2 regions of the Cobetia sp. 5-11-6-3 genome follow, and region 1 is predicted to be linked to the other one. Evidence: predicted binding sites of a transcription regulator. Region 1 holds the regulator's gene; the other holds the start of a gene.

The links. Region 1 encodes LexA, which represses DNA repair genes until DNA is damaged. Its sites were predicted from a motif close to TACTGTNTANNTANACAGTA; they were not measured.
Region 2: HXS66_RS15490 (YqiA/YcfP family alpha/beta fold hydrolase) is a predicted target of LexA. The motif match lies at 1,286-1,305, and genes of this name have one in related genera.

What each region holds. Positions count from the first base shown of each region.
Region 1 covers NZ_BLWJ01000001.1:619,743-623,155, forward strand. The annotation lists gene HXS66_RS02535 (L,D-transpeptidase) at 9-551, opposite strand; gene HXS66_RS02540 (TetR/AcrR family transcriptional regulator) at 551-1,228, opposite strand; gene lexA (transcriptional repressor LexA) at 1,793-2,422, shown strand; gene HXS66_RS02550 (hypothetical protein) at 2,553-2,792, opposite strand; gene HXS66_RS02555 (DUF6586 family protein) at 3,046-3,413, opposite strand, start outside.
Region 2 covers NZ_BLWJ01000011.1:8,498-11,910, forward strand. The annotation lists gene pgi (glucose-6-phosphate isomerase) at 1-1,261, shown strand, start outside; gene HXS66_RS15490 (YqiA/YcfP family alpha/beta fold hydrolase) at 1,401-2,147, shown strand; gene parE (DNA topoisomerase IV subunit B) at 2,302-3,413, shown strand, end outside.

The DNA.
Region 1 (3,413 bases):
ACGCAGCGTCAGGCATGCAACAACACTGGCGTTCCGGCGGGCGCATGCCGGTAAAGGCACAGCAGATCCTCATCGCGCAGACGAATGCACCCATGGGAGGCCGGGGTGCCCATCGGCTCGCTGGTCGGCGTGCCATGGAAGTAGATGTAGCGCCGCAGGCTGTCGACGCGCTGTCCCGCCGCGTTGCGGCCACGGTTGATGCCGGGCTCACGACCGCTGAGCCACAGGATACGCGTCAGGATCCAGTCGCGTTCGGGGTGCTCGGCGGCCAGTCGAGGCGTGAACACCTCTCCCGTGAAGCGCCGCCCACGATAGACGGCACCACGCGGATTGCCCTCCCCGATCGCGGCGCGAACCACATGCCAGCCGGTCGGCGTGCAACCGCTGCCATCGAGCTCGCCGATACCGTTGAGGCCGCTGGAGATCGCACAGGCATGCACCAGCGTGTCAGGGTCAGCCGCGGGGGGCGGCGCATCACGACTGCCACTGGGCGCGTCATTGCGTATCTCAAGACGCTGGCGGGTGAGATCCACCGCCACCCAGCAAGCCATCAGCTGGCCGCCTGGGTGACCGCTTCACCATCTCCGAGCGAGGCCGGCAGCGGAGCCGCCATCGCCGCGACCACCACCGGACGCATGTGCTGGATCAGCTCGCGCACACTGGTGTGATGGCCGTATTCGGCCTCTTCGATATCGCGCAGTGCGTCCAGTCCCGAGAAGGTGAAGATCACGCTGCCGAGCATGAAGTGCAGACGCCAGAAGCGCTCGTTGTCTGGCAGGTCCGGCGTCGCAAGCTTCAGGAGCTCGGCGAAGCGGCTGAAGACCGTGCCGTAATGCTCGCGGATGTAGCGACGCATGTGGCCCTGCCCCTGGGTATAGGCAAGCCCGAGCAGGCGCATGAAGGTACGCAGGCTGTTGCGCTCGGCCGGCACCTCCAGCACCGTGCGCGCCATCACTTCCAGCAGCGTTTCCAGCGGCACCTGACGACCGGCATGCTGCTGCTCGACACTGTCGAGTGCCGCATGGAAACGCTCGCTGAAGGGGTCGAGATAGCGGGCGAACACTGCCTGGATCAATGACTTCTTTGAGCCGAAGTGATAATTGACCGCCGCCAGGTTGACCTTGGCCTTGCTGGTGATATTGCGCAGCGAGGTTTCGGCGAAGCCTCGCTCGGCAAACAGGACCTCGGCGGTATCGAGGATACGGGTAACGGTATCGGTCTGGGCCATGGGCGGATGCCTTGTCAGGTGATCAGTCACGAGGGGGCACGGGAGTCCTTGTCCCCCCGGACAACGGCAAGGCCGTGGCCCGGGGGGCGACTCTTCTCACGCAGGTCAATCAAACGACATGTCGGTCTTCACGCACCGCGTGTCAGGCAGCGACTCCGAGGCGGAGGCTGCCACGAGCCGTGTCCCGAGCACAGGACAGAAGCACAGGACACACAGGGCCTGTGTACCGGTAGCCGGATGCGCCCGACGAACATTCGTTTGAAACAAGATAATTCTAGCTGTCCATGCCATGACTGGCAATTGCTGGTTGTTTCAAACACTCGACAGCCAAGACCGGCAGGACGCGCATTCACACGGGACATTCAGGGACGGGATGGTCATGGGGCGTCCCGGACACCCGCTGTCTCGCGTCAGCATGTCGATGTCGACGAAGATGCCGGCAACGTTGCTGCCAAAGCACCCACGATGCCTTGCATGACCGCCATGACTGGATACAATGACAGTTGTATGGATGCACACCCCGTGCCGTCAGCTCAGATGCCGCCCAGGCCAAAGGCAATGCCCATGACTCAGCCGCTTACTCCGCGCCAGCAGGATGTCTTCGACTTCATCATCAAGACCATCAAGTCCTCAGGCTATCCGCCAACGCGTGCCGAAATCGCCCAGGCACTGGGCTTTCGCTCACCGAATGCCGCGGAAGAGCATCTGCGTGCCCTGAAGCGCAAGGGAGCCATCGAGATGGTGCCGGGCACCTCGCGGGGCATCCGCGTGCCGTCTCTGGCCGAGGCGGAAGAGGATAGCGAGCAGGGCCTGCCGGTCATCGGGGAAGTGGCCGCTGGCAGCCCTATCCTGGCCAGCCAGCATATCGATCGCCATTGCCCGCTGCCCAGTGACTACTTCTCGCCTGCCGCCGACTATCTGCTGCGCGTGCGCGGGGTCTCGATGAAGGATGTCGGCATTCTGGAAGGTGACCTGCTGGCCGTGCACCGCACGAGCAGCGTGCGTGACGGACAGATCGTGGTGGCGCGTCTGGGGGATGAAGTGACGGTGAAGCGCTTCCGTCGCGATGGCCATTACGTATGGCTGGAAGCCGAGAACGAGGACTTCGCGCCCATCAAGGTGGATCTGCGCACGGACAGCCTGGAAATCGAGGGCCTCGGCGTGGGCGTGATCCGCGATGGCGGCCTGCACTGATCTCAAGGCTCGCAGGCAGTCTGTCCTCACAGCGCTGACGCGCAGATGACGATTGTCGTCATCTGGGCATCCACGAAAAAACCCGCCGATTGGCGGGTTTTTTCGTGGCTGGCAGACATGCGGGAAGTGCTCAGTGCACCATGCCTTCCGACTGCTCGTCTTCATCATCCTCGCCATCCCACAGGCGGGTGCGGGTGATGGCGTGGTCGATCATCTCACGCGCGACCTCGAAGCGATTGTCACGCAGCAGATCGGCAGCTTCATCGGAGATGCGGATACTGAGAAGTGGCTCACCTTCACTCTCGGCGGCACGCAGGATCACTTCCCCATCTTCCATTTGCACGATTTCAAGTACGGCGGGATCGGACACGTCATTCCTCCTGCACGGCATCCTGAGGATACCGGCGTCGTTGTGATCGTCAGCTTGACGGCGGGCAGGCCCTGCGACTTGCAGTCACTGGCGACAATGCAGAAAAAAGTACGACCACAGCCAGAGCCATGGTCGTACCGGAGAATGCAGGGCTTGCCACAATGCCACCAGTCTAGCACCCGTCATGCCAGGGCGTCACCTGAATGACAGGTGCGTGACATGCCAGCGCTTTCGGGTCAGGCAAGGCGCGACGCTACCACTCCACATTCGACTCGCGAAGGTGTGACAGCAACGCCTTCATGGCGCTGACTGCCGTGGCGAGACGCTCTGCCAGAGGCGCATTGGCCGCCGCGGCGATGATGAGACCATCGCCACGCGCCTGGCCTTCCTCACGCCGGGCAGCACCGCCCTCTTCATGCAGACGCGTGATATCGGCCACCAGCTGGCTCAACCAACTGTCCGGCTGCGCCTGCAGGCTTCGCAACTGCTCGATTTCCGCCACGGGAGTCGGCGGTGTGGCCAGCCGCTCGCGCCAGCTGCCCTCAGGCCAGCGTGCCGACGCGGCGCACTCCTCGATCAACGAGGCCAATGCCAGCTCCATCAACGCCAGCGCCCCTTCCT
Region 2 (3,413 bases), on a different contig from region 1:
GCGTGGCGCCACCGGCAAGCCGATCACCGATGTGGTCAATCTGGGGGTCGGTGGCTCGGACCTGGGGCCGCTGATGGTCTCGAGCGCGCTGAGCGATTGCCGTCCCAAGGGCGTCCATGAGGTCGGCGTGCACTTCGCCTCGACCATGGATGGCTCACAGCTGGCGGACTACCTGCAGTCCTTCAGTCCGGAAACCACCTTGTTCATCCTGTCGTCCAAGTCATTCTCCACCATCGACACGCTCTCCAATGCGCGCACCGCGCGTGACTGGCTGAAGTCGCGCCTTGACCCGCAAGGCCGTCTGGAAGGACTGATCAATCGCCAGCACTTCATCGGCGCATCCGCCAAGCCGGAGAAGATGAGCGAGTGGGGTATCGCGCCGGAACATCAGCTGCTGTTCTGGGACTGGGTCGGCGGGCGCTACTCGCTGTGGGGCACCATCGGACTGCCCATCGCGCTCAATGTCGGCATGGACAACTTCCGTCGCCTGCTGGCGGGGGCGCATGAGCTGGATGAACATTTCCGCACCGCACCACTGGAAGACAATCTGCCGGTATTGCTGGCGCTGGCGGGTATCTGGAACAACAACTTCCTCGATATTCGCGCCCACTCCATCCTGCCCTACGACGGCCGCCTGGAATACTTCGCCAGCTACCTCGAGCAGCTGGAAATGGAATCCAACGGCAAGTCGGTCACCAACGATGGCGAGATGGTCGATTACTCCACCTGCCCGGTGCTGTGGGGCCAGCTGGGCCCGAACGCCCAGCATGCCTTCTATCAGCTGCTGCATCAGGGTACCCAGGCAGTGGAATGTGACTTCATCGCGCCGATGCGTCGCTATGACCATGTCGAGGACGCCGAGACCCGTGCCCACCTCAAGGCGCAGCACCGTCTGACACTGGCCAACTGCTTTGCCCAGTCGCGCGTGCTGATGCTGGGCGATGACGCGATACCGGGTGACGAGGCCCAGCCGAATCACAAGCGTTATCGTGGCAATCAGCCCTCGACCACCCTGCTGCTGGAAGCGCTGACGCCGGAAACCCTGGGGGCCCTGATCGCGCTTTACGAGCAGAAGGTCTTCGTCCAGGCCACCATCTGGGACATCAATCCGTTCGATCAGTGGGGCGTGGAGCTGGGCAAGCAGATCGCCACCGCGACGGAAGCGACCATGACCACGGGAGAAGGCTTCGAGCAGCTGGACGCTTCCAGTCGTGCCTTGATCGAGTCCGTGTGGGCCGCCCAGGGGCAGGACCCGCGCTGACGGGGGATCACGCAGGTGATCATCCTCTGTTGATTTATACAGTATTCTCGCTATCCTATATGGGAATCAATCGTTTACACTAGACACCTTGCCGCGAACCGAGCGTGAGCCGTTCGGTTCGCGCGTGTCGGGAGCGCTGATGAGCCGTCCCCATTACCCTGCGCAGGCAGGCGTTGTCGTTCCTCCGGTCAGGGGCGTGTTGTACCTGCATGGTTTCAACTCGGCCAGTTGCTCGCCCAAGGCGCAGTTGATGAAGCGTGCGGCCGCCGAATTCGGTCTGCCCTGCGTCGCGCCTGACATCCCACCTCAACCCGCTGCCGGGCAGGCGGTGGTGGAGGAGGCCTACCAGGCGCTCTGCGCGCAGTTGGATCTCGACCCGGCTGACCCTGCCTGTGACGACGCCATCGTGGTGATCGGCAGCTCCATGGGTGGCTTTCTGAGCACCTGGCTTGCCGCGCGTGAGGCTGCGCGACTCGATGGACCCCAGGGCCGCGAGCAGAGCGTATGGCGTCAGGGGCCGCGCACGGTATTGATCAATCCAGCCGTGCGCCCGGTCAGGCTTGTCACGGCATGGCTGGGGTCTACCCACGCCAACCCCTATACCGGCGAGTCCTTCACCGTCACCGAAGCATTCGGGCCGGCGCTGGCCGCACTGGAAGCGATCCCCGTCACGCCGCAGCGCACCCTCGTGCTGCTTGCCACGGCGGACGAGACATTGGACGTCAACGATGCCGCAAGCCTCTATCAGGATTGCCGGCTGATCCTCACGCCGGGAGGGGATCATGGATTTGCCAGACTGGCGGAGTACCTGCCTGCCATCATGGCGCATGCCGGCCATCGTCTGGCCCCGTCGCTTGCGACATCCTTCCACGTCGCACCCTGCTAACGTGTCGAGGACGGTTGGGCGTGCGGGCCGGACAGGAAGATGAATCCGTCATCGGATCGTTCGGCCAGCGGCGACTCTCTTCAGAAAATCAGGCAGAAGCATCGCCATCCGTGATGCGTCTGCCGGACGTCAACACCAAGGACACAAGGCTGCGATGAGTCAGTACAGCGCCAGTTCCATCGAGGTTCTCTCCGGCCTCGAACCGGTCCGCAAGCGGCCCGGCATGTATACCGATACCACTCGGCCCAACCACCTGGTCCAGGAAGTCATCGACAACTCCGTCGATGAGGCGCTGGCGGGTCACGCGAAGGAAGTGCGCGTGAAGCTGCTGGAAGACGGCGGTATCGAGGTGGCGGATGATGGTCGTGGCATGCCCACTGATATCCACCCCGAGCATGGTGTGACCGGGATCGAGCTGATCCTCACCAAGCTGCACGCGGGGGGCAAGTTCTCCCAGGACAGCTATCGCTTCTCGGGCGGCCTGCACGGCGTGGGGGTCTCGGTGGTCAACGCCCTGTCGACACGCCTTGAGGTGGAAGTCTGCCGTGAGGGTCTGCGTCAGCGCATTGCCTTCGAGAATGGCGAGAAGGTCGAGGAGCTGAGTCAGATCGGTACCGTCGGCAAGCGCAATACCGGCACTCTGGTGCGTTTCTGGCCGGACGAGAGCTACTTCGACAGTCCGCGTCTGGCGATGGCGCGCCTGCGTCACCTGCTGCGCGCCAAGGCGGTATTGTGCCCGGGGCTCAAGGTCGTGCTGACCGAGACGGATGGCAGCGAGACGGCCTGGCATTACGAGGATGGCCTGCGCGACTATCTGCTCGGCGCCACCGATGGTTTCGAGCGACTGCCGGAATCGCCGTTCGTCGGTCATTTCGAGGATGAGGAGCATGGCGTCGACTGGGCCATCCAGTGGCTGCCGGAAGGCGGCGAACTGGTGCAGGAGCCCTACGTCAACCTGATCCCCACGCCGCTGGGCGGCACCCACGTCAATGGCCTGCGTTCCGGCCTGCTCGAGGCGCTCAAGGAATTCTGTGACTACCGCAGTCTGCTGCCGCGTGGCGTCAAGCTGAGTGCGGATGACCTGTGGGAGCGCGCCGCCTTCGTGCTGTCGGTGAAGATGCTCGATCCACAGTTCGCCGGCCAGACCAAGGAGCGCCTGTCCTCGCGCAGTGTCGCGGCCTTCGTCTCCGGCGTGGTCAAGGACGCCTTCTCGCTGTGGCTCAATCATCATGTCGACCAGGCCGAAGCGCTGGCGGAACTGGTGAT